Regions from separate parts of the Paraburkholderia sp. SUR17 genome, predicted to be linked through region 1. Evidence: predicted binding sites of a transcription regulator. Region 1 holds the regulator's gene; each other region holds the start of a gene.
What was found. Region 1 encodes HrcA, which represses chaperone genes, less so after heat shock. Its sites were predicted from a motif close to TTAGCACTCNNNNNNNNNGAGTGCTAA; they were not measured.
Positions count from the first base shown of each region.

Region 2: groES (co-chaperone GroES) is a predicted target of HrcA. The motif match lies at 9,118-9,144, and genes of this name have one in related genera.
Region 3: rpoH (RNA polymerase sigma factor RpoH) is a predicted target of HrcA. The motif match lies at 5,603-5,629, and genes of this name have one in related genera.

Region 1 covers NZ_CP120508.1:3,205,380-3,216,049, forward strand. The annotation lists gene pabB (aminodeoxychorismate synthase component I) at 1-1,655, opposite strand, end outside; gene dnaJ (molecular chaperone DnaJ) at 1,680-2,813, opposite strand; gene dnaK (molecular chaperone DnaK) at 3,109-5,064, opposite strand; gene grpE (nucleotide exchange factor GrpE) at 5,639-6,214, opposite strand; gene P2869_RS14245 (RNA-binding S4 domain-containing protein) at 6,718-7,125, opposite strand; gene hemH (ferrochelatase) at 7,217-8,284, opposite strand; gene hrcA (heat-inducible transcriptional repressor HrcA) at 8,421-9,440, opposite strand; gene P2869_RS14260 (NAD kinase) at 9,751-10,653, shown strand.
Region 2 covers NZ_CP120508.1:702,249-712,918, reverse strand. The annotation lists gene P2869_RS03260 (dihydroorotase) at 1-86, opposite strand, end outside; gene P2869_RS03255 (aspartate carbamoyltransferase catalytic subunit) at 155-1,195, opposite strand; gene pyrR (bifunctional pyr operon transcriptional regulator/uracil phosphoribosyltransferase PyrR) at 1,354-1,869, opposite strand; gene ruvX (Holliday junction resolvase RuvX) at 1,866-2,300, opposite strand; gene P2869_RS03240 (YqgE/AlgH family protein) at 2,297-2,878, opposite strand; gene P2869_RS03235 (hypothetical protein) at 3,182-4,606, opposite strand; gene P2869_RS03230 (rubredoxin) at 4,881-5,051, opposite strand; gene P2869_RS03225 (hydroxymethylpyrimidine/phosphomethylpyrimidine kinase) at 5,296-6,171, shown strand; gene cysC (adenylyl-sulfate kinase) at 6,261-6,797, opposite strand; gene groL (chaperonin GroEL) at 7,066-8,709, opposite strand; gene groES (co-chaperone GroES) at 8,755-9,045, opposite strand; gene P2869_RS03205 (response regulator) at 10,026-10,313, opposite strand.
Region 3 covers NZ_CP120508.1:290,728-301,397, forward strand. The annotation lists gene P2869_RS01315 (cytochrome ubiquinol oxidase subunit I) at 1-261, opposite strand, end outside; gene cydC (thiol reductant ABC exporter subunit CydC) at 625-2,481, opposite strand; gene cydD (thiol reductant ABC exporter subunit CydD) at 2,486-4,279, opposite strand; gene rpoH (RNA polymerase sigma factor RpoH) at 4,611-5,546, opposite strand; gene P2869_RS01335 (acyloxyacyl hydrolase) at 5,904-6,467, shown strand; gene P2869_RS01340 (nuclear transport factor 2 family protein) at 6,517-6,900, shown strand; gene leuA (2-isopropylmalate synthase) at 6,937-8,634, opposite strand; gene ybiB (DNA-binding protein YbiB) at 8,989-9,984, opposite strand; gene P2869_RS01355 (fumarylacetoacetate hydrolase family protein) at 10,250-10,670, shown strand, end outside.

The DNA.
Region 1 (10,670 bases):
CCTTCCGTCAACTCGCCGCGCTCGTTGAAGAACAGCATGTCGAAGGCACCGTTCGGCTCGGCCTCGTGCCACGCGCGATCGTACTCGGCGCGACGCGTGGTCTTGTGGAGCAACAGCAGGTCGGCTGCGTGCGTGAGCGCGAAGCCATGGTCGGGCGCGAGCATGACGCCGACCGTTTTCGTCGCGAGCGGAGAAAGCGGCGCGGCCGTGACGTGCACCGCGCCCGCCTTGTCGAGCGCGAGCCGCATGCGATGCGGCGTCGCGGGTGCTAACTGCTCGCACTGTGCCTGCAGACGCGCGCGCACGTGGGCCTCGTCGTAGCCAAACCCAAGCTGCGCAGCGCTGCGGGCGAGCCGCGCGAGATGGCGGTCCAGATGCCGCACGCCGTCCTCGCGCGTGGCGAACATCGTTTCGAAGAGCTGGAAGCCAGGATCGGCCTCGGTCAGGAAGCGCGCTTTCAGCCGGCACTCCGCGCGTTCATCGGCGGCCACGCTGTCGAGCACGATGCCGGCGCCAATGCCCAGCGTGCCGCGACGCAGACCGGCTGAGTTTGCGTTCGCAAGCGTAAGCGTGCGGATCGCGACCGACATGCAGAAGTCGCCGCATGCCTCAGCGACTCCCGTCCCGCTCGCGGGCGCATCGAGCCAGCCGATGGCGCCCGTATAGAGCCCGCGCGGCGTGCTTTCGAGCGTGTCGATCAACTCCATCGTGCGATGCTTGGGCGCACCCGTAATGGAGCCGCACGGAAACAGCGCACGCAGCACACCGGCAAATGACACGCCCTCGCGCAGACGCGCGGTCACGGTCGAGGTCATCTGCCACACGGATCGGTAGGGCTCCACGGAGAACAACGCCGGCACGCTCACCGATCCCGTTTGCGCAATGCGCGAAAGATCGTTGCGCAGCAGATCCACGATCATCACGTTTTCGGCGCGGTTTTTGGGGTCGCTCGCGAGAAAACGGGCGCCGTGTTCGTCTTCGTGCGGATCGGCCGAACGCGGCGCGGTGCCCTTCATGGGACGCGCGCGCAGCGTGTCCCCGGCCTTTTCGACGAAGAGTTCGGGCGAGCATGACAACACCCAACGGTCCTGCGGCAACGCGATCAGTGCGCCGTAGCGCACAGGCTGCCGCGCGCGCAGCCGCCGGTACAGCCCGAGCGGCGAGCCGAATACGTCGAATGTCAGCCGGTAGGTGTAGTTGACCTGGTAGGAGTCGCCAGCCCGCAGCGCTTCGTGGATGGCGGCGATGGCCTGATGGAACTGCGCATCGTCCACGCTTTCGCGCACATTCGCGGTGCCGGCAATCGACGGTTCAGCGGCACCGCCATCGCGTTCTGCGAGCCACGCGTCGGCTTCGTCGCGCGAAAGCCGCTCGCAGCGCTCGAACAACAAAAAACGCAGCGCGGCATCGCCACGCTGCGTCGATTTCGATTTCAGCTGGAGGTTGCGGCCAAACTCGTAGTCCGCGAGCACGACAGCGTGAAGGCCGGCGCGCGTGTCGGCAACCACGGCAGCGCACAGTTCATCGAGCGCCGCCGGGTCTGTTGTCGCGCGCTCGTGCACGAAGCCCGTGTACAGGCGGCTCGTGCGGTGCGCGCCCGTCGAGTCGCAGTCGTCGAGCAGCGCGAACGCCGCGCCGCGGTCTTCATCGGTCATAGCGCCGCCAGCCGGGGCTACCCGTCAGTCAAAGAAGCTCTTCACCCGGTCGAACCAGCTTTTGCTCTGGGGACTGTGCCGCGCGCCCCCTTCGACGAGCGACTTCTCGAACTGTTGCAACAGTTCGCGTTGCTGGTCCGTGAGCTTGACCGGCGTTTCGACCTGCACGTGCACGTACAGATCGCCGGCAATGCTCGAGCGCAGTCCCTTGATGCCCTTGCCACGCAGCCGGAACGTCTTGCCCGACTGGGTGCCCTCGGGCACCGTGAAACTCGCGCGGCCCGCGAGCGTAGGCACCTCGATCTCGCCGCCCAGCGCCGCGGTGGTGAACGGAATCGGCATCTGACAATGCAGGTCGTCGCCATCGCGCTCGAACACCGGGTGCGCCTTGATATGAATCTCGACGTACAGGTCGCCCGACGGTCCACCGTTGATGCCCGGCTCGCCGTTACCGGCCGAGCGGATGCGCATGCCGTCGTCGATACCAGCCGGAATCTTCACTTCCAGCGTGCGCGTTTCTTTTACCTTGCCGGCGCCATGACAGTGCGTGCACGGATCGGGGATGTAGGAGCCCGTACCGTGGCACTTCGGGCAGGTCTGCTGGATGCTGAAGAAGCCCTGCGACATGCGCACCGCGCCCGAACCGTTACAGGTGGGGCAGGTTTCGGGCTTGGTGCCCGGCTTTGCGCCCGAGCCGTGACAGACCTCGCACGAGATCCAGCCCGGCACGCGGATCTGCGTGTCGTAGCCGTGCGCCGCCTGCTCGAGCGTAATTTCCATGCTGTAGCGCAGATCGGCGCCGCGATAGACCTGCGGGCCCGCGCGACCGCGCCCACCGCCCGCAGCGGCCTGGCCGAAGATGTCGCCGAAGATGTCGCCGAACGCGTCCGCGAAACCGCCGAAGCCTTGTGCACCCGCACCCGCCATGTTCGGATCGACACCCGCGTGCCCGTACTGGTCGTACGCCGCGCGCTTTTGCGAGTCCGAGAGCATTTCATAGGCTTCCTTCACTTCCTTGAATTGCTCTTCCGCTTCCTTGTTGCCCGGATTGCGGTCGGGGTGATGCTTCATCGCGAGCTTGCGATAAGCCTTCTTGATTTCGTCGTCGCTCGCATTCTTCGCGACGCCCAGAACCTCGTAGTAATCCCGTTTCGCCATATCGGTTCAACACCAGCCATGCGCATCGCCGCACGGCCGCTCCTTGTGATTGCTGGAGTCTCGCGACCCGTCCTGCCGCCTCTTCGTGGCACGGCGCGGCCGGCATTGCGGTGCCCGCCGCGCCGTTCCGAGAACGGCGTCCAGAAAACAAATGTGCCCGGGGAGCCGAAAGGCTCGCCAGGCGCTTGCAATACCGTACGCATTCGCTGCTGTGGCGACGCGCCGGCTGTCCTGCTGCCGTGCCGCACACCTTGCGGTGCGCGGCATCACGGATCGTTACTTCAACCCGGCGGCCTTAGTCCTTCTTCACTTCCTTGAAGTCGGCGTCGACCACGTCGTCCGCCTGCTGGCTCGCGCCCGCCGATGCCCCAGCCGAAGCGCCCGCAGCACCGGCTGCTGCGCCTGCCGCGCCCTGGGCGGCCTGCATGTCGGCGTACATCTTTTCGCCGAGTTTCTGCGAAGCCGTAGCCAGCGCCTCGATTTTGCCTTCGAGCGCCGCCTTGTCAGTCGACGTGTTCTTCAGCGTGTCTTCCAGGTCCTTCAGCGCAGCTTCGATCTTGCCCTTCTCGTCTGCTTCGAGCTTGTCGCCGTATTCGGTCAGCGCCTTCTTCGTGCTGTGGACGAGCGCGTCGCCCTGATTGCGCGCATCGGCCAGCTCGCGCAGCTTGTGATCTTCTTCGGCGTTCGCCTCGGCGTCCTTCACCATCTTTTCGATCTCGGCTTCCGAGAGACCCGAGTTCGCCTTGATGGTGATCTTGTTTTCCTTGCCGGTCGCCTTGTCCTTCGCTCCGACGTGCAGGATGCCGTTCGCGTCGATGTCGAAGGTCACTTCGATCTGCGGCAGGCCGCGCGGTGCGGGCGGAATGCCTTCCAGATTGAACTCGCCCAGCAGCTTGTTACCCGCCGCCATTTCGCGTTCGCCCTGATACACCTTGATCGTCACGGCCGACTGGTTGTCGTCCGCGGTCGAATACACCTGCGAGTGCTTCGTCGGGATCGTGGTGTTCTTGTTGATCATCTTCGTCATCACGCCGCCCAGCGTCTCGATACCGAGCGACAGCGGCGTCACGTCGAGCAGCAACACGTCCTTGCGGTCACCCGAGAGCACCTGGCCCTGAATCGCGGCGCCCACGGCCACGGCTTCGTCCGGGTTCACGTCGCGACGCGGTTCCTTGCCGAAGAACTCCTTGACCTTCTCCTGCACCTTCGGCATACGCGTCTGGCCGCCGACCAGGATCACGTCGTCGATTTCGCCGACCTTCACGCCTGCGTCCTTGATCGCGATACGGCACGGTTCGATGGTGCGCTCGATCAGGTCTTCGACCAGCGCTTCCAGCTTGGCGCGCGTGATCTTGAGATTCAGGTGCTTCGGACCCGAGGCGTCAGCCGTGATGTACGGCAGGTTGATTTCGGTCTGCTGCGACGACGAGAGTTCGATCTTCGCCTTTTCAGCCGCTTCCTTCAGGCGTTGCAGCGCGAGCACGTCTTTCGAGAGGTCGACGCCCTGCTCCTTCTTGAACTCGCCGATGATGTAATCGATGATGCGCTGGTCGAAGTCTTCACCGCCCAGGAACGTATCGCCGTTCGTCGAGAGCACTTCGAACTGCTTTTCGCCGTCCACGTCTGCGATCTCGATGATCGAGATGTCGAACGTACCGCCGCCCAGGTCGAACACCGCGATCTTGCGGTCGCCCTTCTCGGACTTGTCGAGACCGAACGCGAGCGCCGCTGCCGTCGGCTCGTTGATGATGCGCTTGACTTCCAGGCCCGCGATGCGGCCCGCATCCTTGGTGGCCTGGCGCTGGCTGTCGTTGAAGTACGCGGGAACCGTGATCACGGCTTCCGTGACCGGCTCGCCGAGGTAGTCTTCAGCGGTCTTCTTCATCTTGCGCAGCACTTCGGCCGAAACCTGCGACGGCGCGAGATTCTGGCCGTGGGCTTCCACCCAGGCGTCGCCGTTGTCGTGCTTGACGATCTTGTAGGGCATCAGGTTGATGTCCTTCTGCACTTCCTTCTCGTCGAAGCGACGGCCGATCAGGCGCTTGACCGCGTACAGCGTGTTCCGCGGGTTGGTGACCGACTGACGCTTGGCCGGCGCACCCACCAGCACTTCGTTCTCGTCGAGGTAAGCGATGATCGACGGCGTGGTACGCGCGCCTTCCGAATTCTCGATCACCTTGACCTGGTTACCTTCCATCAGCGCCACGCAAGAGTTCGTGGTACCGAGGTCGATGCCGATGATTTTGCCCATTTTTACTAATCTCCTGATTTCGATCGCTGTTGCTGGCTGCCCTTTTGCGCTTCCTGTCGCGAGGCAGCCGGCCTTCAATCCTTCACTGCACCCAAGGTAAGTGCCGCCGCATCGTTTTCAAGACCTCAAAGGCGATGCGGTCTTTAATTTTTCTCAATCGCCAGCGCCACCGCGGCGCCGACCGGATGCCAGCCCGCCTGATACCGGCTCGCCGGCCGCAGGTTCTTCACCGGCGGCGCGGATTTTCTCATTTTTCGCGCGACCCACAGATACCACCGCTTCGAACTGCCCTGGCACGTGGCAGCCGGTCGCGCGGTCAGGCTCCATGGCCCGGTAAACGAAGCCCTAAGGCCGGTACGCCTTGCAGCACGAAGCGACGACTGCTCTTCATGATTTCGCGGCGATGCAGCCGTGGTCCGAGGCAACGGAACCAGCGAGCGGGTCACGTGCCGCGGCAAATGCCGCGCCCGGCTTCCCGGCTCTCGGCCCCGGCATGCCGAAGGCAGCCAAAGCCGGGAATCGAAGGCCATGCACGCTTGCGGCAGAAACGTTCCGGTCCCGTGGCTCGCGCTGCTTACTTCGGCTGCGCCACCGTCACGAGCGCCGGGCGCAGTACGCGGTCCGCGATCGTATAGCCCTTCTGCAGCACCGAGACGACAGTGTTCGCCTCCTGGTCGGCCGGCACCATCGAAATGGCCTGGTGCCGGTGCGGATCGAACTTCTCGCCCACCGGATTGATGGCCACCACGCGCCCTTTCTCCAGTGCGCCCGTCAGCTGCCGCAGCGTGAGCTCGACGCCTTCACGCACCTTGGCGATGTCGTCGGACTCGTGCGTCGTGGCCGCTTCGAGGCTATCCACCACGGGCAACAGGTGTTCGGCGAAGCTCTCGATTGCGAACTTGTGAGCCTTCGCGACGTCTTCCTGAGCGCGGCGCCGTACGTTTTCCGTTTCGGCCTTCGCGCGCAGGAAGCTTTCCTGAAGTTCGACGATCTTCGCCTGCGCTTCAGCAAGCGCAGCCTCGGCCCCAGTTGCCGCGTTTTCGGCAGCCGGCTGCGGGCTCTGATCCGCTCCCGCCGCGGCCGCCTCACGAGCGGCGTCTTCGGGCGTCGTCGGGTTCTGGCTCGTCGGGTTCTCTTGCGTGTTTTCCATGTCGCTGAAAGTCGTCAAAAATAAATGCCTGAATAAATGCGTGGCCCTTCCGCATGCAGTCATGCGGTTGCGGAAAAGCAACAACCCATTCGCTCACAGGCGGTGCACATGGGGGCCGAATTGGCGATTTCAAGGTCACCAGCCTCACTTTTTGCACCGCCTCCGTGCCATCGAAACGCACGGTAACAACCATTACTTCGGCACCCGCAGATTGAGATTGAGCGGCCTCGGGCGCTGACCTACACTGCAACTCATGCGCTCGCAGGACACGTTTACCCTGATGTCGGCGCAGCAATGCCGCCCGTCAGAGGGTTGCCTGTCTTCGGCCCCTTTCCGACCTGATCCGATCTGAATGACCGAGGGGAGTACCGTGAAACTGACCTTCGCAATATCGGTGGTCGCGCTGGTACTCATCGCGGGGACCACCACCATCTGCATGTCCGGGGCCGTCACGGAGAACACGACGGAGTACGGCGTCGTTCACGCAACGATCGAGTCGTTCTTCAATCCCCACCTGAAAGTTTGTCGATAGTCCGGCGGTCCCGCTTCGTAGGCCGGCCGTGCAGCGCCGCGGCCGGTTCGCGAAACGTTTTGCGCCGCTCCAGTTCCTGCATGCGCCTCGCACGGCCGTCGTCCGTCTCCGCATAAAGCGTTTGCGCCACGCTGGCCGGCCCGCGGACGTCACAAATTCCCCGTACCTCGACCTGCCAGACGACCCGCTCGATGTCGATGTCGATCAGGTCGCCGACGCGGACGTCCTTCGACGCCTTCACCGGCGCACCGTCGATCCGCACCCGGCCCTTCGCCACGGCATCGGCGGCAAGCGAGCGCGTCTTGAAGAAGCGTGCAGCCCACAGCCACTTGTCCACACGCGTCCGAGCGGACGGATCAGTCGAAATCTTGTCTTTCATACGGGGAATTCAAGTTCTGCCGCACGGCAACGATGGCCGCTATTGCAGGAGGCTACGGCTGGCACCGGCCGAACTTCCGGTAAAGCATGCCTCATGCCGCCACGCCTGCCGGTACGGCGGCTTGCACCGACCAACCCTGAAGGTTTTGCGCCACGATTTCGCCGAGCGCCGCAATCCATGCCGGCGCTGCGTTGAGGCAAGGGATCCGGTGAAACGCCTTGCCGCCGGCGTGGAGAAACTCGTCACGCCCTTCGATGCCGATCTCTTCGATCGTTTCCAGGCAGTCAGCTGTAAAGCCGGGGCAAAACACGTCAACCCGCTTCACACCGGCCGAGCCGAGTTCCTTCAGCGTGGGAGCAGTGTAAGGCTGAAGCCATTCCGCCCGACCAAATCGCGACTGGAATGTGACGAGGCACTCCACCGGCTGAAGACCGAGTGCATGCATCAGGAGGCTCGCGGTCTGCTGGCATTGGTCGTGATAAGGGTCGCCGAGGTCCATGGTGCGCTTCGGCACACCGTGAAAGCTCAGCACCAGCCGGTCGCCAGCAGCGAAATCGGGCCGCCCGTGTGCGTTCCAGTAGTGATGAATCTGCGCGGAAAGCGCGCTGATATAGGCCGGATGATCACAGTAATGACGAACCGTGCGAATTTCCGGCTGGTTGCGCATGCGGCGCAGTGCGGTGAATGCGTCGTCGAAGGCGGTGGCAGTGGTGGACGACGAATACTGCGGATACATGGGCATCAGCAGAATCCGTTCGACGCCCGCGAGCTTGAGCTGGTTCAGCACAGCCGGAATGCCGGGCGTGCCGTAGCGCATCGCGTAGTCCACGATCACGGCATAGTCGTTGACGTGCAGCAGTTGCCGCAGCCCCTCCACCTGCTTCTCCGTGAAAACGCGTAACGGCGAGCCCTCCGGCATCCACACCGAAGCGTACTTCTTTGCAGACGCCGAACCCCGGAATGGCAGGATCAACACGCGCAGGATCACCTGCCAGACCAACGCGGGAATCTCGACCACGCGCGGGTCCGAGAGGAACTGCGCGAGGTAGCGACGCACGGCGCGCGGCGTGGGCGCGTCCGGGGTGCCGAGGTTGATGAGCAGCACCGCAACGCGATGAGACGCGGCAGACTGCGAAGGCCGCTCGAGATCGAAGCGCATAGGCGAGAAGGTCTGCCGCGTGGCGCGGAGATCCGGTTGGAAAGTTTTCATTATAGCCAGCGGCCCCTGTGGGGACACCCCGCCATCCGGCCGATGGCGCGCCGCACGGGCATCGCGGATGATGGGATCTATGCGCTTATTGCTGGCTGAGCGCGGTGGAGAGCAGGCGGGCGGTGATGTCGACGATCGGAATCACGCGGTTATAGGCCATGCGCGTAGGACCGATCACGCCGAGCGTGCCCACGATCTTGCCGTTCACCTCATACGGCGCGGTCACGACGCTCATCTCCTCGATAGGGACGAGATTGGATTCGCCGCCGATGAAAATCTGCACGCCCTGCGCATGGCTGGAAACGTCGAGCAACTGAAGGAGGCTGGTCTTTTGGTCGAATACGTCGAAAAGCTTGCGCAGACGGGCCATATCCGAGGAGAGGTCAGCCACCTCGAGCAGGTTGCGCTCACCCGAAATCACCACAGTTTCGCCGGGTTCGACTTCGTCGGTACTCGCGGTCACCGCGGCATGCATGAGAGCCGTCATGTCGCCGCGCAACTGGTCGATTTCCTCGCGCAGCCGGCGGCGCACCTCGTCGAACGAGAGTCCCGCGAAGTGTGCGTTGATGTAATTGGACGCTTCAATGAGTTCGGACGGCGAAAAGTCCCGCTGCGTAGCCATGATGCGGTTCTGAACGTCACCCTCCGGCGTCACGATGATGAGCAGGATGCGCTTGTCGGACAGGCGCATGAATTCCACCTGCTTGAAGACGTGACTGCGCCGCGGCGTGAGTATGACGCCCGCGAACTGCGAGAGATTCGACAGCACGCTCGCCGCGGCGGCAATCACCTTTTGGGGTTCGCCGGGCTTCAGGGTGGTTTTCACCGCGCGCGTGACAGCTTCTTCGTCTCCGGCTGGCTCTACGGTGAGCATGGTGTCCACGAACAGGCGGTAGCCGCGCGGCGTCGGTATGCGGCCCGCGGAGGTGTGCGGGCTGGCGACGAGGCCGAGTTCCTCGAGATCCGACATCACGTTGCGAATGGTCGCGGGGCTGAGTTCGAGGCCAGAGAACCGCGACAACGTGCGCGAGCCGACCGGCTGCCCCTCGGCGATGTATCGCTCGATCAGCGTTTTGAGGAGGGTTTGTGCGCGGGGATCTAGCATGACGCGAAATTTTAGCTCAACGCCATGTCGCCCGGGAGCCGGCGCACGTGCGCACGCCCGGCGTTGCGGCACGTCCGCGCACCTGCCGCGGGTGCACCGGCTTCGTTGCGCTCGCTCTGAGAGCGCCCGCAACGCTTGGCCAAAGGCATTGCCTCCACATCGACATGACTTCTTGCCCTGTCATCAACACATCACCATTCTAGCGATAATCGTGCAAGGCCCGGCGGCCCCGTCACACCGCGTCCTGCAGGCCCTGTCGCGGCGTCTGCGCACGGTTCTTTTCGCGACCTGACTATGGTGTAATGCCGGCATGCAGATCAATAGCCAGTTCAAGACCGTGGCGCTCGTCGGGCGCAGCAACACGCCCGGCATTGCCGAGCCGCTGACGGCGCTCGCCTCGTGCATCGCGAAACGGGGTTTCGACGTGGTGTTCGAGGCCGAGACGGCACAGGATATTGGGGCAACGGGCTATACGGCACTGCGCCCGGCGGAAATCGGCGCGCGCGCCGACGTGGCGGTGGTGCTCGGCGGCGACGGCACCATGCTCGGCATCGGACGGCAGCTCGCGCCGTACCGCACGCCGCTCATCGGCGTCAACATTGGGCGGCTCGGCTTCATTACCGATATTCCGCTCGCCGACATGCAGGAAGTCGTGCCGCAAATGCTCTGCGGCAGCTTCGAGCGCGAGGAGCGCACGCTGCTGGAGGCGCGCATCACGCGCGACGGCGATCCCATCTATCACGCCATCGCCTTCAACGACGTGGTGGTGAACCGCAGCGGCTTTTCAGGCATGGCCGAACTGCGCGTACACGTGGATGGCCGCTTCATGTACAACCAGCGCTCAGACGGCCTGATCGTCGCCACGCCGACTGGTTCGACAGCCTACGCGCTGTCGTCGTCGGGGCCGATCCTGCATCCGCAGCTGCAGGGCATCGTGCTCGTGCCCATCGCGCCGCACGCGCTCTCGAACCGCCCTATCGTGCTGCCCGACAGCTGCAAAGTGAGCATCCAGATCGTCGCGGGCCGGGACGTCAACGTCAATTTCGACATGCAGTCGTTCACGGCGCTGCAACTGAACGACACCATCGAGGTGCGCCGCTCGCGCCATACGGTGCCGATCCTGCATCCCGTGGGCTACAGCCACTACGCTACGCTGCGCCAGAAGCTGCACTGGAACGAACATCCGTCGCTCGAGGACAACTCGCTGTACTGACTCCACACGCAGAAGCC
Region 2 (10,670 bases), 1.4 Mb from region 1:
TTGCCCGCCGCGATGAATACGTCCTGCTGCTGTTCGGTGCCGGCTGCCGGATCGATGACCGTGCCGCCCTGAATATGAATCTTCATGCGCTGCCTTTGTTATGCGTGCCCTGGCTGTATCGTGGCGGTGTCGCCTCGAAATGCGTGTGTGGAATTCAGTCGTTGTTGCCCGCGACGATGCCCATCACCGCCATGCGCACGGCGATGCCGAACGTCACCTGGTTGAGGATCACCGACTGCGGGCCGTCGGCCACCTGCGAATCGATTTCCACGCCGCGGTTCATCGGGCCGGGGTGCATGACGATGGCGTCGGGCCGCGCCAGCGCAAGGCGCTCCGGCGTGAGGCCCCAGCTCTTGAAGTACTCCTGCGCGGAAGGCAGCAGCGCCCCGCTCATGCGCTCGTTCTGCAGCCGCAGCATGATGATGACGTCGACGTCCTTCAGCCCCTCGTCGAGGTTGTGGAACACGCGCACGCCCATCTGCTCCAGATTGCCCGGCAACAGCGTGCGCGGACCGATGGCGCGCACTTCCGGCACGCCGAGCGTGGTGAGCGCGTGGATGTCCGAGCGTGCCACGCGCGAGTGCAGGATGTCGCCCACGATCGCCACGCGCAGCTGCGTGAAGTCGCGCTTGTAGTGGCGAATCGTGTACATGTCGAGCAGGCCCTGAGTGGGGTGCGCGTGCCGGCCGTCGCCGGCGTTGATCACGTGCACGTGCGGCGCGCAGTGCTCGGCGATCAGGTACGGCGCACCGCTCGACGCGTGGCGCACCACGAACATGTCCGCGTGCATCGCGGAAAGGTTGTTGATGGTGTCGAGCAGCGACTCGCCCTTGCTCGTGGACGACGCGTTGATGTTGAGGTTGATGACGTCTGCCGAGAGACGCTTGGCCGCGATCTCGAACGTGGTGCGCGTGCGCGTGGAGTTCTCGAAGAACAGGTTGAACACGGACTTGCCGCGCAACAGCGGCACCTTCTTGACCTCGCGGTCGGTCACGCTCACGAACTGCGCGGCCGTGTCGAGAATGTGCGTGACAATGGCGCGCGGCAGCCCTTCGATGGTCAGCAGATGCTTGAGTTCGCCGTTCTTCGTGAGTTGCGGGTTGCCCTTCAGGAAGCCGTAGCGGAATCGGTCGCCGGCAGCGTCCGTGCCGCTGTGGTCCGCAGGATTTCCGGGTGCCGCGGTGGAGGTGTTCATGGATGATGTGCCTGATTCAAACGGGTATTTCGAGATGCCTGCCCGCGCGGCGCGCAAACGTACACGCTGGGCGGCGTCAGATCGCCCGGTTCATGATGTGCGTCACGCGGAGCATCATGAAGCGCGCGAACGCCGACGGCGGCATGCGCATGTTGCCTTCAAGCCTGCCGCGGTTCGGTGTGGAACGTGAAGCGGCCGTCGTCGCCATGTGCGAGCACGAGCGTGGCGTCGGCGGGCACGTCCACCACACCGCCCACGAAACGTGCGGCCACGGGCAGCTCGCGGCCACCGCGATCGGCCAGCACGGCGAGTTCGATGGCCGCAGGCCGGCCGTAGTCGTACAACTCATTGATGGCGGCGCGCACGGTGCGGCCGGTGTACAGCACGTCGTCGACGAGCACGATGCGGCGATCATCCACTTCGAACGGCAGCGACGTGGGGCTCGCCTGCGTGTGCAGTCCCTTCTTGGCGTAGTCGTCGCGATGCAGTGCCACGTTCACGACGCCCCATTCGGCCACGCCGAGGTCGCGCGCGAGGCGCTCGGCAAGCCACGCGCCGCCGCTGTAGATGCCGGCCAGCACGGCGCCGTCGGCACGGCCCAGTTGATCGCCATACGCGGCACGAATCTGTTCGAGGACGCTGCGGTAGAGCGCCTCGGCGTCAATGGAACTCATAGCGGATGATCGGAAAGTTCGTCCAGATACTGCTGGAGAATGATGGAGGCCGCTTCGGCATCGAGCTGCCCGGTGTCGCCGCCGCGCTCGCGAATCTGCGCTTCGGCGTCTACCGACGTATATCGCTCGTCCACCCACACGACAGGCAGATTGAAGCGTCCGTTGAGCTGATTGCCGAAGCGCTTCGCCTGCTGTGTCATGGCGTGCGGCGTGCCGTCCGGATGCGAGGGCAAACCAACCACGAGGACGTCCGGCTTCCACTCGGCGATCAGCTTGCCGATGGCCTCGAAGCGGTAATCGCGGTTGCGGTTGGGAACCACCGTGAGCGGCCTGGCACTGCGCGTAAGCGAGTTGCCGAGCGCGACGCCGATGCGCTTCTCGCCGTAGTCGAACGCCAGCAGCGTTGCCTCACGGCCGCTCGCCACGCTCATGCGTGACCCGCCTCGCCCGAAAGCATCGTCGAAGAAATGCCGAGCAGCGCGAGTGCTGCTTCGAAGCGCTCTTCGGCGGGCACATCGAAGACGATCTTCGGATCCGCCTCGACCGTGAGCCAGCCGTTCTTCGAGATTTCCTCTTCGAGCTGGCCGGCGCCCCAGCCTGCATGACCCAGCGTGAGCAGAAAACGCTCGGGACCTTTGCCGTTTGCGACCGCCTCGAGCACGTCTTTGGACGTGGTCATCTCCAGCCCGCCGCCCGGCACCAGCATGGTCGACGTGTAGCTCTTGCCCTCCAGCGGCTCGTGCAGCACGAAGCCACGCTCGGTCTGCACGGGGCCGCCGAAGTAGACGGGCACATGCAGCAGCGGCTCGATCTCGAGCTTGAGATCGATGCGCGAGAAGAGCGCTTGCAGGTCGATGTCGGTGGGACGATTGATGACGAGGCCGAGCGCACCGCGCTCGCTGTGATCGCAAAGGTAGACCACCGTTCCTGAAAACGTGGGATCGGCCATGTTGGGCATGGCAATCAGGAACTGGTTGGTCAGATTGATGCGATCGTTACTCTTGGACATGGTTCGAATTTTAGCAAAGACGATGCGGGATGGCGGCAGCCGGGCCGCAGTCTGCGGCCTTGCGCGGCCTCACGCGATGGCTGGGGCCGCGATACTTTCCGCTGCCTGCACGATCCTTTTCTACGGAATATCTAACGCTCACTGTATCACGCGCGTGTGCTTTCAATGTGCAAGGCGCAGCCCTTCGCGAGGCTTGTGCCGCGCAGGGCTGCAAAGGCCGTTTCAGCGTCTGCTTTCGCCGCGTGTGCCCGTCGCATGCGTGCTGGATGCTTGCCGCATGGCCGATGCGCGCATTCCATGCGTTCAGCCGCCGCCCTGCTCGATCGCACGGGCGAGAGCAGCGAGCGCACTGCTGCTGTCCGGCGGCGCGACGCCTGCAGCGGTCTTGAGCAGCATCGCACGCAAGGCTTCGCAGCCTTGTTCGAGGGCGCGGACGTCCGGCGCTTCGACCACCACATGCGAGCGCACCGCCGGCGTGGCCACGCCCGCATACGCCGTGCGCCGCCAGGCGAGACCTAGCGCATCGGCCATGAGCGCGACGTGACCGAGCCCGAGCGCACAGGCCGCCGCGCCGACGCGGTACGCCGCATCGCCCGCCTGGAGTGCCGCGCCGGGATCGGCCTTCTCCGGACGGCTTGCGGTGCGGGCGTACTCGTTGAGCGCCGTCATCGACGCATCGGCCGTCTGCAGAAAATCTTCATACGCCTGGCCACTGATGGTGAGCACCCCCAGTTCCCTGTTGTCGTCGCGCGGTGCCGCCACGCTACCCGCCTGCTGGGACGCCCCTTCTTCCCACAGCGCTTCGGACGCCTGGGTTGCCGCCACGTGCCAGTCCACCGTGAGGCCATAGTCGTGCAGCAGTTCGACGTGGTCGGCGTCCTCAGCTGCAGCGCCGAAGAGCGCGTAGTCGCGCCACAGCAGCGCGAGCGTGGACCTTACCAGCGAGCGCGGGGCAAGCTGCACGCCGCGCGCCTGGTCGGCCAGCGCAAGGTTGCAGCGCGCATAGAAACGTCGTGCGTCCGCTTCACCCGTCGCGTGGCGGCTCGCACGCAAGGCCCGCCCGCACGCCGAGGCGAGACGCCAGAAGTCGTAGGGATCGGGGCCGGCGAGTTCGGCGAGGCACGCGTCCATCTCGTTGAACGCCGCATCCGCCCACGCGGCCGCGGCACGGCTGCCCGCCGTCTGCGTCTTTAACGCGGGCAGCAGCGCAGCCTCGTAACGGGCCCGCATGTGGGCAATGCGTTGCGCCGGCTGCGGCCGCATCGTCGCGGGCGGCACGGGCCGGGCAACAAGCGCGTAGTCCTCGAACGAGATGGTGAAACCGGGCGTATGCGGCGCGAGCACCTGGCACATCGCATGCAGACGACCGTAGAGCGCCGGCGAACACGACAGTTCACGCAGGTTGTGCCGCGCGAGCGCCGCACGAAAATCACCGAGCGCAGCCGACGCGACGCGGTGCGCGCCGCCTTCGTCGAGATTCGCGGCATCAGAGTTCGCAGCCAGCGCCAGAGGCGAAACGAGCAGCAGCGTGTCGACGAAGCGGTGAGCCGACAGCCAGCCCGCTTCGCGCAAGGCATGCGCCGCGCGCAAGAGCGGCCCGGCGCAATCGCCTCCCGCCTCCAGGGCGCGCTGCGCGTCGGCAAGCGCCGTTTCAGCGGCACGCACCGCGCCACCGCGCGGATTGGGCAAGGCGTCGAAGGTGGCGGGAAGGGTCGGCTGGAAGGTCATGAGAGGGTGGCGGGAACGCGCGCGGATACGAATTCGTACGCAGTGCAGCGAAACGATGGCGTGCGCCTGCCTCTACACGCAAGCGCACGCAGACGCGCCCCTGCCCGTGGCCGGCACGTCGCAGATCGGGCATGCGTGGCCCGGTACGGATCGGCTCGCGCAGGTACGATGACGAACTCCCTTTGCGATGCGGCAAACGCGTTGCGTGCCGGTGCCCAGGCCCACGAGTCACGCCGACGGCGCGCGCGATATCGGGCCGCAGGCGTGGCCCGGATCAGATCTGAACCATCTCGAAGTCTTCCTTGCGCGCGCCGCACTCGGGACAGGTCCAATTGATCGGGACATCCTCCCAGCGCGTGCCCGGTGCAATACCTTCTTCTGGCAATCCGGCTTCTTCGTCGTAGATCCAGCCGCAGATCAGGCACATCCAGCTTCTATATTCCATTCTTATGCCGCGTCGAAAAGTCCAAAAATAACCGGAAAAACGGGAGCCATGATGGTACCTTTTTTCACCGTGCCGGGCGAGACCGGCGCGGTTGTCCGCAAGCGCGGGTGGCACCGATCATTCGTGCAACGAGGCAAAAACCCAGCCGCAATGCGGCCGCAGGACGCATAATTGAGCCATTCGCAAGCCCCGCCCGCATGGCGTGCGAACCTTGCGCCCTCCCAATCATTTCCCTCCTACGTTCATGTCCAGCGACACCCCTCCGATCGTCCTCACCTTCGGCCTTTCCGATCCCACTGGCGGCTCCGGCGTCCAGGCGGACCTGATGACACTCGCCAGCATGGGTTGCCACGGCGTCACGGTGTTGACCGGCTACACGGTGCGCGACTCGGCCAGTTGTGACGAGGTGACCGGGCTCGATCCGGACACGGTCGCAACCCAGGCGAGGATGCTGCTCGAAGACATGCCGATCGCCGCATTCAAGGTGGGCGCGGCGGCTCGTGCCGAAGTGGTGAGCGCGATCGCGGAAGTGGTTGCCGACTACGACGACGTTCCGCTCATCCTCGCGCCTGACTTCACGCTCGACGACGAACACGTGCTGGCCGCCGACGAACTGCGCGAGGCCATTGCCGACCTGCTTGCGCCGCAGACCACGCTGCTGATCGCGGACAGCGCCACGCTGCTCGCGCTCGCACAGCCGGACGGCGACGCAGAGGCACCGAGTCTCGACGCGGCGATCTCGCATCTGCTCTCGCAAGGCTGCGAGTACATTCTCTCGATGGAAACGGGCTCGCACCGGCTCGTCAATACGCTCTTCAGCGAAGACGGGCAGTTGCGCCAGGACACCTGGGACCGCGGTCCGCAGCGCATCATGGGGCTCACGGACACGTTGGGCGCGGCCGTCGCCGCGCTGCTTGCGAACGGCCAGGAACCGCCCGAAGCCGTGCGCGAGGCTCAGGAGTATCTCTATCAGAGCACGCGCAGTGCGTTCCGGCCGGGGATGGGTGCGTATCTGCCCGATCGCTTCTTCTGGGCGCGCAGCAACGACGACGAAGAAACGCCCAAGGCCGGCGACGCGGCCGGCTCGGGCTCGTCAGGCGAAGCCAGGCATCATCATTGAGAGCGGTTTTGCGGCGTTCGGAGCGGTTTTGAGCGAGTGCTGACTGACTGCTGCAGTCGCAGTCGGCGCTTTCGCGCCGCAGGAGAAAATCAGGCGTTGCACGCGGCCCGTTTTGCTTCGCGGCGACCCCGCACACCCTTACCCAGCCGAAGAACGATTGTGGCGACGGCGCCTTCGACACGGCACGCCGATGTGTCGATCACGAGTTCCGGCTCGACCGGCGGCTCGTAAGGCGACGACACCCCGGTGAACTGCTGGATCCGGCCCTCGCGCGCCTGAGCGTACATCCCCTTCGGGTCTCGTTCGGCGCAAAGCTGTGGCGGTGCGGAGATGAACGTTTCGATGAAACCGTCACCGACGATGGAGCGCGCCAGCGCGCGCTGCTGGGCGAATGGCGAAATCGTGGCCACGATCACGACGTAGCCTTCCCGCTGGAAGAGCTTCGCGAGATGCGCGATGCGGCGAATGTTTTCGATGCGATCGGCTTCCGAAAAGCCGAGGTCCGAGCAGATGCCTGCGCGCAGTGTATCGCCGTCGAGCACGATAGCCTTCGCGTTGAGGTTCTGCAGCGTCTCGAACAACGCCTGTGCAATCGTCGTCTTCCCGGCGCCTGGCAGACCTGTCATCCAGACGACCGGCCGGGGTGCGGCTGCTGTCAAGCCATCATCGTTCGTGTTCACGGCAGACCCTACGGTTGTATTACATCCGTACTTTAACGTTTGCGCAGACGTTTTCCGTCGCCGCTCCAAAAATATGACCATTACAGAATATTTCTCAAACGGATACGCTGGCAGGCGTCAGAAACGACGAAACCCGCCGAAGCGGGTTTCGTCTTGAGACCGCGGGGAGCCGAGGCTCCCCGGCACTTCCATGTAATGCGGGCTTGCGCCGTTATTACATGTCCATGCCCATGCCGCCCATGCCGCCGGGCATGCCGCCACCGGCCATCGGAGCGTCTTCCTTCGGCAGTTCGGCAACCGCTGCGTCCGTCGTCAGCAGGAGGCCGGCAACCGATGCGGCGTTCTGCAGCGCGGTGCGCGTCACCTTGGTCGGATCGACCACGCCGGCTTCAACCAGGTCGCCGTACTCGCCGGTCGCTGCGTTGTAGCCGTAGTTGCCCTGGCCTTGCGCCACGGCTGCCACCACCACGCTCGCTTCTTCGCCGCCGTTCGTGACGATCTGACGCAGCGGCTCTTCCATGGCGCGCAGCACGATCTTGATGCCCGCTTCCTGGTCGGGGTTCACACCCTTCAGGGCGGTGATCGCAGCACGTGCACGGATCAGCGCAACGCCGCCGCCGGGGACGATGCCTTCTTCAACGGCAGCGCGGGTTGCGTGCAGCGCGTCTTCCACACGTGCCTTCTTTTCCTTCATTTCGACTTCGGTCGCGGCACCCACCTTAATCACGGCCACGCCGCCAGCCAGCTTCGCGACGCGCTCTTGCAGCTTCTCGCGGTCGTAGTCCGAGGTGGCTTCCTCGATCTGCGTGCGGATCTGCTTGACGCGCGCTTCGATGTTGCGGGCTTCGCCAGCGCCGTCGATGATCGTCGTGTTTTCCTTGCCCACTTCGATGCGCTTTGCCTGACCCAGCTCGGCCAGCGTTGCCTTCTCGAGCGACAGACCCGTTTCTTCCGCGATCACCTGACCGCCGGTCAGGATCGCGATGTCTTCCAGCATCGCCTTGCGACGGTCGCCGAAGCCCGGAGCCTTGACAGCCACCGTCTTCAGGATGCCGCGGATGTTGTTGACCACGAGCGTTGCGAGCGCTTCGCCTTCGATGTCTTCAGCGATGATCAGCAGCGGACGGCCAGCCTTGGCAACCTGTTCCAGCACCGGCAGCAGGTCACGGATGTTCGAGACCTTCTTGTCGTGCAGCAGCACGAACGGGCTTTCCAGGACGGCGACCTGCTTGTCCGGGTTGTTGATGAAGTACGGCGACAGGTAGCCGCGGTCGAACTGCATACCTTCCACGACTTCCAGCTCGTCGGCGAGCGACTTGCCGTCTTCCACCGTGATCACGCCTTCCTTGCCGACCTTGTCCATGGCTTCCGCGATGCGGTCGCCGATCGACGTGTCGCTGTTAGCCGAGATCGCGCCGACCTGAGCGATTTCCTTGCTGGTCGTGCAGGGCTTGCTGATCTTGCGCAGCTCTTCGACAGCTGCCGCGACGGCCTTGTCGATGCCGCGCTTCAGGTCCATCGGGTTCATGCCCGATGCGACGTACTTCATGCCTTCGCGAACGATGGACTGAGCCAGCACGGTAGCGGTCGTCGTACCGTCACCTGCGTTGTCGCTGGTCTTGGAAGCCACTTCCTTGACCATCTGGGCGCCCATGTTCTGCAGCTTGTCCTTCAGCTCGATTTCCTTCGCGACCGACACACCGTCCTTGGTGACCGTCGGGCCGCCGAAGCTGCGCTCGAGCACCACGTTGCGGCCCTTCGGACCCAGCGTGACCTTCACTGCATTGGCGAGAATGTTCACGCCTTCGACCATCTTCGAACGGGCGGAATCGCCGAACACGACGTCTTTAGCTGCCATCTTGTAACTCCTTGAATCTCTTTGGTGAATATGGACCGTGCAGGCTTACTTGTTGACCACGGCCATGATGTCTTCTTCGCGCATCACGAGCAGTTCCTGGCCGTCCACCTTGACGGTCTGGCCAGCGTACTTGCCGAACAGGACGCGATCGCCGACCTTCACGTCGAGAGCGATCTGGGCGCCCTTGTCATCGCGCTTGCCCGGGCCGATCGCCAGAATCTCGCCTTGATCCGGCTTTTCAGCAGCTGCTTCGGGAATCACGATACCCGAGGCGGTCTTGGTTTCCTGATCCAGACGCTTGACGATCACGCGATCATGCAAAGGACGAAGGTTCATACAAACTCCTCTCTTCGAGACTTGAAGGACACTCAAGAAACCCGGCCTGGCAGAGCCAGGCCGGAGATGTTGTTAGCACTCTCGTGCGGTGAGTGCTAATTATATGGACGGGTGGTGACAAATTCAAGAACGGGGGACGGGTGTGGCGTCGAGATGCACTCAATTTGGAACTTCGTTCACTTAAGCTGGAACTGGTCATCGCCGCACGCCGTGCGCAGAACGTCGAATTTCCCATTTAAAACATACCCTTAAGTCGACTCGCGCGCGTCTCATGCGGCCGCCGTTTCAAGAAGATGCGCTTCGCTCTTCCAAAGCACTGAATCGATCTGCGCTGCGTGCAAGCTGGACACCCCCGGGAAATCCCCAATCTCTCCGCCAGAAAAATTCGGAAGTGTCCGGCGGCAGACCAAGACGTTCTAAAAATGACGTCCGGAAGGCTGGAAGCGGTCGCCAGCGGGCCCAATTCCAAATTCGATCGGCGCCCGTGACGACGCAGAAACGTCCGAGCGTCGCGCCGAGCGCGCCTCCTCACGCCGTCGTTGACGACAAGATCACGACGCGTTGCTCCCTGGAACCCTGTTCCCCACCATCGAGAGTAACGCGACCTTATTTAAGGATAATCACGGCTATCCGCCCGGCTTAGAGGGCCCGCGATTTCTCGCGCGACGCATGCATCATGCTTGGGCGGCCAGGAACTTACGACCTTGACTAACAGGGCGTTTACTTTCGAGAAATCGGTAGGTCGCCTGCGAGGTGGCTCATGCCTCTTGCGTGCCCTGCACGGCTGAAATGAGCGTCGCGTTCTGCCGCATCCACGGCGATCGTCGCGCTCTGTCGGCGAGCGCCAGCCGGCCATTTCCTGCCGCTCGTCAAGGCCCTTACGTGAACATTGAGCCGTCGGCTCCGCCCCCGTAATCGGCCGTCCGGCGGGGATAAAGGCCCCGCTTCGTCTTCCGACCAGTAGCCGGGATGCACGGCCCCTATTGAGCTAATGACCGGAGCAGTGTCAGTAGAACGCCGGGACAACCGCCTTTCTGGCAATAGACGTCAAACCTCGACGCAATGCCGGAGGAACGGGCGACCGGTTCGTCGAGAGCGGCGAAAGCGACGAGAAGGGTGTGCTGGGTCAGCGCATCCTGCGTCAGACGTTGCGCAAGCTCGTATCCATCCATGACCGGCATGTTGACATCCAGCACGGCGATCTCGGGCCTCCACGTCGCAGCCATCTGTAGCGCGGTTGCTCCATCAGCAGCGAAATGCGCGTACATATCCCGCCGTCGCGAGCGACGCCGCTGTCGCCTCGCCGCCCGCACGCTCATCGTCCACGACGAGAAGCCGGCGTTGGCGAGGCGCAGGATTGGCGGGCAATCTGCGCAGGCTCCATCGCGCAGAAGTCACGAACGTAGGCATATGCGGGAATCAGATATGGGCAAGCGTGTGTCCTGGAGCGACACAGCCGCGTCGTTCAGGAGAACGCATCAACCGTGACGCGCAATAGGCAGCAACGCGCGCGCCTATAGGGGGCGTCGAAGCCGATGACCGGGAGGAACACGTGACCACTGTCGTCTGCAACGAAGGAAACCCGACCCCGAGAAAGCGCTCCCCAAGCTGTTTACCCTCCCCTC
Region 3 (10,670 bases), 1.0 Mb from region 1:
CGAGTAGAACGACCAGTTCGTGCCGAACTCGAACTCCATCGTGAGACCCGTCGCAACGCCGAGCGCGAAGTTGATGAGGAACAGCTTTCCCCAGAATTCCGTCATCTGCCGGTAGATGGGTTTGCCGGTGATCACGTAGACGGTTTCCATGGCCGCCAACATGAACGACATCCCCAACGTCAGCGGGACGAACAGAAAGTGGTAAAGCGCGGTGGCGGCGAACTGGATTCGCGATAGCTCAACCACGGTATCGTTGATCATTTGACACTCCAGTCAAGGCGATTTGAAGCGGTTGCGGGGTGGGCTGCTGTGTGAGAGCGCCTCAACGTGAAGCGCTGCCGCGTGTGGCTGCTGTCGCGTGTGGCATAAGGTCGCGAACGTGCCATGCCTACCCTCTGGTCTTGTTTCTATGACGAGCAGAGTCATCTTTGTGCGACTTCCCGCCGGCCGTGCGTGTGGGTCGGATCGCTTGGCCGCGCCTGCTGTAGCAGGCGGTCGCGCGGTCCGATGCCGTGTCCACCTCAGCAATTTCCCTAACGCTGGTGTGGACATATCGATGGTAAGAAGTTCGCGATGCCGGGTTTTTGTCGCAGGTCAAAACAGCCGTCTCATGCGGCGCGCATGTCAGACGTCTTGCCCGGCTGGCTGAACGCTGTCGTTGCGCAGGAGCGTGGAGAAGGCGCCGTCGCGTGCGAGCAGGGTTTGCGCGGCGCCCTGTTCGACGATGCGCCCTTCGTCCAGCACGATCACCTCGTCCACCAGCCCGGCGAGCGCAGACAGCCGGTGCGTGATGAGCAGCACCGTGCGGCCTTCCATGAGCTGCATGATCGAGCGCAGCAAATCGGCTTCGGTAGCCGTGTCGAGGCCTTCCGTGGGTTCGTCGAGAATCAGGATGGGCGCGTCGCGCAGCAGGCCGCGCGCGACCGCAAGGCGCCGCGCCTGGCCGCCGGACAAGCGGGTGCCCGCCTCGCCGATCTCGGTGTCGAGCCCCTGCGGCAAGCTCTGGATGAAGTCGTGCAACTGGGCCGCCCGACAGGCTGCTTCCAGCGCGGCTTCGTCGGCGTCGGGCCGGGCGAGCAGCAGGTTTTCGCGGATCGTCGCGTTGAAGAGATAGGTGTCCTGCGCGACGACGGCGATGCGTGCGCGCAGATCCGTGGCAGCGGCCTCGCGCAGTCCGACGCCGCCCAACGTAATGCTGCCTTGCTGGTAGTCCCAGAAGCGCAACAGCAGGTTCGCGATGCTGGTCTTGCCCGCGCCGCTTCCGCCCACGATGGCGAGCCGCCGTCCCGCGGGCAGATCGAACGACACGTCGTGGAGCACGGCGTGAGCCGCGTCGGGATAGCGCATGCCGACGTGGCTGAATCGCAGGTCGTTGCTCGCGGCGAGCGGCGTGGCGGTTTCGGGGTCGTGCACGGCGGGTTGCGCGTCGGCGAGCGCGAAAATGCGCCGCGCGGCGGCGAGGCTTTCGCCAAGCATCTGCATGGCGAGCGGCAGCGGAACCACCGCCTCGAAACTGGCGAGCACGAAGAGCGCGAGCATCGCGAGGTCCGCGGGCGGCAGCGTGCCTGCGCTCACGCGCGGAATGGCGATCAAGAGCGCGCCCCACATCGCAAGCGACGCCGCTGCGGAGAGGGCCGCCTGCGCAATGGCCTTGATGTCGTTGAGCTTCACCTGCGTATCGAGCAGGGCGCCGGAGAGCTGCTCGATACGTTGTGCGTGACCTTCTGCCGCACCGTACACGCGTAGCTCGGCGAGTCCCTGGAGGTCGTCGACGATGGCGTCCTGCAACTGCGCGCGTTGGGCGATGCCTGTCGCGGCCGGGCCGCTCGCACGCCGATAGACCAGCGCCGGCAGCACGACGCCCGCGAGGGCGAGGAAGACGAGTGTGACGAACGCCACTGCCACGTCGAATGCCGCCATCGTCGCGACGATCAAAAGGGCGCCGAGCGCGCCTGTTGCCATCGGCAGGATCACGCGCAGGTAGACGTGGTTCAGGCTTTCGATGTCGGCGTGGATGCGCGTGAGCAGATCGGCGCCGCGCGTGTGTTGCAGACACGCCGGCGCGAGCGGTTCGATGCGCTCGTAGAACCAGACGCGCAGCTTCGCGAGCAGACGGAAGGTGGCTTCGTGCGTGACGAGCCGTTCGATGTAGCGGCCACCCGTGCGCACGATGGCGCAGGCGCGAATGAGGGCGGCGGGCGTGAAGTAGTCGAAGACGATGTGATTGATGCCGGCGAGCGCCATCGAAGCGATGAACCAGCCGGAAATCGCCATGAGCGCGACGTTGCCGATCAGCGTGACGAACGACACGGCGATGCCGGCCGCCATCCATTTCCAGTACGGACGGAAAAGCGTGACGAGGCGCGCGAGATCGGCGCGGGCGGTGTTGCTCGCATTGTCGACGTCGCTGCTGTTGGTGCTGTTGGTGCTGTTTGTGACGTGCATGCGCGGGGCCATCGTATTGGGTGTTTTCGTCGTCATGGCTTCACCCCGCGGCAGGATGCGGCGTTGCGGTCGATGTACGGCCAGTACTGTCAACGCCGGCGCCGATCAACTCGCGGTACAGCCCGTCCTCGCCGATCAACGCCTCGTGCGTCCCGCTTTGCGCGACCTTGCCGCCGTCCAGCACCACGATGCGATCCGCAAGACGCGCGGTGGCCGGACGGTGCGCCACGAGCAGCACCGTGCGGCCGTGCGCGAGTCTGCGCAGGGCTTCGTGAATGTGCGCCTGCGTTGCGGAATCCAGATGGGCCGTGGGTTCGTCGAGCAGCAGTACGGGCGCGTCCTTGAGGAAGGCGCGTGCCAGCGCGAGGCGCTGGATCTGCCCGCCGGAAAGGCCGGCGCCGCGTTCGCCGAGCGGCGTGTCGTAGCCGTTCGGGAGCGCCATGATGAAGTCGTCGGCGCCTGCCTGTTGCGCGGCGGCGCGCACGGCGTCGAACGATGCAGCGGGATTCGCGATCTGGATGTTGTCGCGCACGCTGCCGAGGAACACGTGCGCGCGTTGCGGCACCCACGCGACCTGTGCGAGCCAGCTTGCCGGATCGACCTCGGCGAGCGACTGTCCGTTGATGCGGATGCTGCCTTGCTGGTTCGCCACGAAGCCGAGCAGCAGGTTCAGCACCGTGCTCTTGCCAGCTCCGCTCGGGCCGACGAGCGCGGTGATGCGTCCGGGTTCGAGCGCGAAGCTCACGCGGTCGAGCGCCGGCTGGTTCGCGTCATAGGCGAAGGAGACCGCGTCGAATGCGATGCCGTACTGCTGCGCGGCGGCGAGCGGCGTGCGCTCAGCCTGAGCGTGCGGCTGCGGCGTATCGAGAATGGCCGCGATGTGCTCGACGGCGCCGATCGCTTCCATGCGCGCGTGATAGTGCGTGCCGAGCGTACGCAGCGGCAGATAGAACTCGGGCGCGAGCAGCAGAACGAGGAACGCCGGCTGGAAATGCACCTTGCCGTACAGCAGGTTGAAACCGATCAGCACGGCCACCATCGCGATGCTCACCGTCGAGAGAAATTCCAGCACAACCGCGGAGAGGAACGCGATGCGCAGAACCTGCATCGTGCTCTGCCGATACGTTTCCGAGAGGCGGGCCACCACTTGTGCCTCGCGCCGGCTCGCGTTGAAGAGCTTGAGCGTGGTGAGGCCCTGAAGCGTGTCGAGAAACCGTGCGGCGAGGCGCGTCAGCTGATGCCATTGGCGCTGGTTCATTTCGACCGAACGCTTGCCCACCAGAATCATGAACACGGGAATCAGCGGCGCGGTGAGCGTGAGAACGAGCCCGGAGACCCAGTCGATGGGAAACACGACCACGAGAATCGCGATGGGCAGCATCGACGTGAGCGCGCGATTGGGCAGCCAGCGGGCGTAATAGCCCTCGAGCGCGTCGATACCGGTGACCGCGCGGCTTGCGAGCGCGCCCGTGGCTTCGCCCTTGAGCCACGCCGGGCCGAGCGCGTGAATCTTGCGCACGAGTTCGGCGCGCAGTTCGCCGCGTACCTTGGCGGCGGCGCGCAAGGCGAGGCGCTCCGAAGCCAGCGTGAACGCGAAGCGTGCCGCGAACACGGGCAACATGGCGGCGAGCGCGATCCACACGTCGGCGAGCGCGGCGCCTCGGACCACGACAGCGTTGACCGTCCATGCAAGCAGCGCGGACGACACGATCACGAGCAAACCGGCGGCAAGGCCGGCGGCCACGGCGAGACGAAGGCCGCCGCGCGCGGAGCCGGTGCGGCGCGCGAGCCAGGCATCGAGAGTCTTGTTCAGGTGCGGTGAGGCGGGCGTCATAGAGAAGCGGGAAGAGCGCGCCGGGCGGCGAAGGGTGCGCGGTCCGGCATGCGGTGGGTTGATGGTGCTTTTTTTAACCCGAACCCCGTTCTGAAGCGTGATTTAGGTCAAGCGGCCTTCAGTTCGCGCTTGCAAGGCGTCGGCGCGGAGGCGGACGCAGATTCTATCGTCGCCGGATCGCCATTTCCGGGTTGTGATGATTTGTCGCAGAAAGGCGGGAGGCCGGCGCGAAGGCGCAAAAAAGCCCGCTGCCTGTTCGGGGCAGCGGGCTTGGAGAGGGAGCGATGGAAGGGCGGCAACCGCAGATGGCCGCGGCCGCCGTCACGTCCAGTTACGCGTATTCGGCCAGCGCCGTGCGCATCTTCTTCATCGCGCTCGCTTCGATCTGACGGATGCGCTCGGCCGACACGCCGAACTCGTCGGCAAGCTCGTGCAGCGTGGAGCCGCCCGAGCCGTCGTCGGCCACGTTGAGCCAGCGCGCTTCGATGATGCGGCGGCTGCGTGCATCGAGCGCTTCGAGCGCGCTCGCAATGCCGTCCGTCTGCAGGCGGTCGTGCTGCTTCGCGGCGATGACCGCGGTCGGCTCGCTATGCGAATCCGCCAGCCAGGCGATAGGCGCGTACGATTCCTCGCCGTCTTCCACCTGGCCTTCCAGCGCGACGTCGCCACCGGAGAGGCGCGTTTCCATCTCGACCACTTCCTCGCGCTTCACGTTCAGTTCCTGCGCGAGGCCTTCGATCTCTTCCGGCGTGAACGCCTGCACGCCCTGCTTGTGGCTGCGCAGGTTGAAGAACAGCTTGCGCTGCGCCTTGGTGGTGGCGACCTTCACCATCCGCCAGTTGCGCAGGATGTACTCGTGAATCTCGGCCTTGATCCAGTGGATCGCGTACGAGACGAGCCGCACGTTCTGCTCCGGATCGAACCGCTTGACCGCCTTCATTAGGCCGATGTTGCCTTCCTGGATCAGGTCGGCATGCGGCAGGCCGTAGCCGAGGTAATTACGTGCGATGGACACCACGAGGCGCAGGTGCGACAGCACCAGCTTGCGTGCGGCGTCGAGGTTGTTGTGCTGACGGTAGTCGGTGGCAAACTGACGCTCTTCTTGGGGCGTCAGCATGGGAATCCGGTTCACCGCCTGAATGTAGGCGTCGATGTTGCCCAGCTGGCCGGGCAGAAGCGTGAACTGCGCGAGCGCCAGCGAACCTGCCGGAGCGGCCTTGGCCGACGACGGGCTCAGAGTACTCGGAAGGGTCATTGCGTTGCTCACGGATGGGAACTCCTCTGGGGTTCTTGCAAAGTCAGACTTCGACTGTACGGTGCATGTTAGCACTCTGGTTTACCGAGTGCTAATTCTTGGATAGATTCCAGGGCCGGAGGTTCCCGGAATGCTATCGAAATTCGTCTTTTAATAGCGTGACGCCCCGCGGGCAGAATTGTCAGGCCGCGCGTAGAATTCTCGCGGAAGCCAGCAGCGCCGCAAAAAGCGGTCGATTTTTCCGGAATTTGAAGGAGTTATTTGCTGCGAAGAGCGATGAGGGACAGGTTCGGTTTTTGCTAATCTGCTGGCCTATGTTGGGACGATCGCTCGTCGATCAAGATCAAAATCCGACTAACAGGGTGTTCGATGATCAGAGAAAACTGGGCGTGGCGCGGCCGGGTCGCACAGGCAGCGCTGGCGGCGGCGCTGGTGGGTCTGTCCGGCAGCGCGGCGGCGGACCAATTCGGTATCCAGGTGACGGGCGCGGTGGCCGATCACCATGTCCGCAAGCTGGATCTGGGGTTTGTCTGGGATCCGAACATCACGTGGTGGGAAATCGGCGGCTGGCACTTCACGGTGCTGGGCGAGGCTCACGCGGCGTGGTGGCATACCGACGAAGGCAACGTGCACAACAACATCGGCGAGTTCGGTGTGGGGCCGGTGCTCCGGTTCGTGAAGAGTTCGGGCTGGGTGCGGCCGTTCGTGGAAGCCGGCGTCGGCGTGCGGCTGCTCACCAGTCCCACGATCTCGACCTCCTATACGCTTTCCACGGCCTTCCAGTTCGCCGACATGGTGGGCGTAGGGGCGCAGTTCGGCAACCATCAGCAGTACCAGGCCGGCTATCGCTTCCAGCATGTATCGAACGCCGGTATCAAAGAGCCCAATCCTGGTATAAATTTCAGCCAGCTATACCTGCAGTACAACTTCTGAATCGTGGCTGCTCTCGCGGCGGCCGGCCGATGCATAAGGGGCGCAAGCGATGGCGGCAAAAGTGATCGAGGCGATTCGCGCGCTGGAGCGCGACCGCTTTCGCGCGATGGTGGACGGCGACGGACCGTTGCTCAGCGCGCTGCTTTCGGACAACGTGATCTACGTTCACACGAACGGCAAGCGCGAAACGAAGCAGCAGTTCATCGACGCAATCACGGCCGGCCGCCGCCGCTATCGCCAGATCGAAATCCAGTCGCAGGACGTGCTGCCGGTGGGTCGCGAGACCTGCGTTGTCAGCGGCCGCGCGCTTATCGAAATGGAAGCGAACAACGGCGCGCTGCTGTTTCCCATCGCGTACACGGCGATCCAGGTGCAGGAGGATGGCCACTGGCGTCTCGTTGCCTGGCAGGCGACGCGCTGCGCGATCGAATGACGGCGCCGTTGCGGCGCCGCTTCTTCTTTTCCTCTCTCAAGCCGCGGCGCGCCGGTCGACGTCCGGCCACGCGGCACGGTTGACGGCGCTTACCACGGCGTCGGCCACGGCGGTCGCGGCATCCTCGGCAACGCCTACGCCGTGGCGTACCGCCTGTGCACCCACGCGGCAGCCCACGAACACGGCTGTCCGGCCGTCGGCGGTGCGTGCCGTTTCGTGAGACGTGATTTCTACGGCTTCGCCCGATGCGCCGGCCATCGCCCGAACAATGGCCAGGGCGTGAGCTTCGAGCGCGTTCGCGTCGTGCGGCGCCGCTGAGCCCGCGGCTGACGCAGCCATCGGCGCAATGGGCGCAAGCGGCACCGCGAGATCGCGCTCGTTCCAGCGCAGCTTGTCGGCGCTGATGCGGCGCGCCGGGCCCTGCGTCTCGAAGTATTCGCGCGTGAAGAGCGCACAGATCGACTCACCGGACATCTCCGCGCCCGACGAATCCGTGGCCGCCTGCACCGCGTGGCTGAACTCGATCTGCACGCGGCGCGGCGGCGTGAAGCCCATGCCGCGCTCCAGCAGCCAGGTGGCGCCGCCCTTGCCCGACTGGCTGTTCACGCGGATCACCGCGTCGTAGCTGCGGCCCAGGTCGGCGGGATCGATGGGCAGGTACGGCACTTCCCACACGGCGTCCGGACGCTGCTGCACGAAGCCCTTGCGGATGGCGTCCTGATGCGAGCCGGAAAACGCCGTGAACACGAGATCGCCGGCATACGGATGGCGCGGATGCACCGGAATCTGGTTGCAGCGCTCCACGACGCGGCGCACCGCGTCGATGTCCGAGAAATCGAGGCCCGGGTCAATGCCTTGCGTGTAGAGGTTCATGGCCAGCGTGACGAGATCGACGTTGCCCGTGCGCTCGCCGTTGCCGAAGAGGCACCCTTCGATGCGATCCGCGCCCGCCATCAGCGCGAGTTCCGCGGCCGCCACCGCCGTGCCGCGATCGTTGTGGGGATGCACGGAGAGCACGATGCTGTCGCGGTAGGCGAGGTTGCGGTCCATCCACTCGATCTGGTCCGCGAACACGTTGGGCGTGGCCGCTTCCACGGTGGCGGGCAGGTTCACGATCATCTTGTGATCGCGCGTGGGGCGCCACGTTTGCGCCACCGCGTCGCACACCTCGCGCGCGAAGGTGAGCTCGGTCATGCTGAAGGTTTCGGGCGAGTACTGGTAGATCCAGTGGGTCTGCGGCCGGGCGTCGGCGTGGGCGCGGATCCGCTTCGTGCCCTCCACGGCGAGCGCCTTCACTTCGTCTTTCGACTGGTCGAACACGATCTTGCGGAACGACGGACAAATCGCGTTGTACAGATGCACGATGGCACGCGGCACGCCTTCGAGCGCCTCGAACGTCCGCGCGATCAGGTCGTCGCGCGACTGCACGAGCACTTCGATCGTGACGTCTTCGGGAATGCGCTTTTCGACGATCAGCTTGCGCACGAAGTCGAAATCGGTCTGCGATGCCGAGGGAAAGCCGACCTCGATCTCCTTGAAGCCGATGGCGACCAGCATTTCGAAGAATTCGAGCTTCTGGGCAATGCTCATCGGCTCGATCAGCGACTGGTTGCCGTCGCGCAGATCGGTGCTCATCCAGATGGGTGCGCGTTCGATGGTGCGCGTGGGCCACTTGCGGCCGTTCAAACGGATGGCGGGGAAGGGGCGGTATTTCTCGGCGGGTTGACGCAACATGGCGAGCCTCATTCGTCGTGTCGTTGCGAGAGGCGGTGGGCATCGGGCGGCTGGCGGGCTGCTGCCGCTGCACGGAGCGCCTGAGGCGCGACGTGCATTTGACCCTCGCGATTCGGCCGCACGATAAGCGGACGAATACTGACGACTTACAGGTTGTAAAGAGAACTGCGGTTTGGGGTGAAACGGAAACTACGGAAACTGCCGGGAGGACCGCGCGTTGAAGAGGGCGCGCGGCGCTACGCCTTGCTTACGCTAGACGTAGCGATAGGGGCCGCGGTAGGCGGCCGAAGGTAATTCGGAGGGTGTTCGGGAAGGAACGCATTGTTCGAATGTATGCGAGAGCAGCGCGCGGTGTCAACCACCCCGCCGCTTCGCGATGCCGGCGATGACCTCGACCTGCCGCAGAATCGCAGGCGGCACGGGCGCCTCGCCGCGCATCACGGCCTCGATCCACGCTGCTGTCGTGGCGGCGTCACGGGCTTCGGGCAACTCGGCTTGCGGCGCTTCGGGCGACGACCGCTCCGCTTCGACCAGCGTTTCGCAGACGCCGTCGTGCAGCCAATCCACCTGAACCTGGCGGCGCGTGTCGGCCACGGCTTCGCCTTCGGTGCCGCGCGCGAGCAGCGCACCGCCCGCCGCCACGTCGGGATGCGAGTTGAAGAGGGCCGTCAGGCTCTCGCGATAGGGCGGGTGCGTGTAGTTGACGAGCCGCAGCCCCGGAGGCGCGAACGGCTGAAGAATTTTCACGAGTGTGTGCGTCGAGTTGCGCACGCCCATGCGGCGTCGCAGGGCGAGCAAGCGCGCGAGCTTTGGCGCGAGCACTTCGATCGGCGTGAACGCAAGGCGACGCGAGGCCAGTTGCGCTTCGGCTTCGTCGTGCGAGCGCGCCGCTTCAACGCCGAGCGCCGCGAAGATTTCCGCACTGGTGACTCGACCCGGATCGGTGCTCACGCCGTGCACGAGCACGGGCACGTCTTCGCGCGCGAGCAGCAAGGCCAGCAGCGGCACCAGGTTGGGCTGGCGCCGCGCACCGTTGTAGCTGGGGATGGAAACCGCCGATACGGTCGAAGCCGCGTCGCCGTGGGCGTCCGTGGCCACGCGGAGCGGCTCAAACGATGCATGAGCGGCCGCGAGCATGGCGGCGAGTTCGTCGGCGGTTTCGCCTTTCAGGCGGTAGGCGAGCAAAACGGCGCCGAGTTCGAGGTCCGACACCCGGCCGTCGAGCATCGCGGCGTAGAGCGCGTGCGTGTCCTCGGACGAAAGGGCGCGCGCGCCGTGCGGTCCGCGGCCGATCTCCTTGATGAGGTGGGCACACGGAAACGGATCGGCAAGATTGGCTGGCTCGTTCATGGCAAAAGCGGTGCGGGCCGGTGCTGGAGGGCCGGCGTGTCCTGGGCGGATTGAAACGGAATGGCGTTCAGTATCGCATGAGGCTGTGGCCGGCGATCGTTCCCGGCTGGCGCTCGTGCCTGTACAGGCGGTGCGCGGCGAAGGTTCCGCGGCGTTGCCGGAGCGATCCGCGAGGCACCCTGCATTCCGGCGTCCGCAGGCGGCACACGCTAAACTCATCGTTTTCTCGCCGCGCACGCGGCTTTCCAACAGGACGGAGAACGGCATGACATACGTGTTTGCTCCGGCGCCGGTCGTAGCGGTGCCGGTTGCGGGTTCCAGCGAGCTGTTCGCGGTGCGCCGCATCTATTGCGTGGGCCGCAATTACGAGGCGCACGCCCGCGAGATGGGCCACGATCCGAACCGCGAGCCGCCGTTTTTTTTCGGCAAGCCGGCTGACGCCGTGGTGTACGTTGCCCCCGGCGAAACCGGTGAGTTTCCGTATCCGTCGCTCTCGAAGAACGTGCACTTCGAGATGGAAATGGTGGCGGCCATCGGCAAAGGCGGCAAGGACATCCCGGTCGATCGCGCGCTCGATCACGTGTATGGCTACGCGCTCGGACTCGACATGACCCGCCGCGATCTGCAAGCCGAAGCGAAGAAGCTGGGCCGTCCGTGGGACACCGCGAAGGGCTTCGATTACTCCG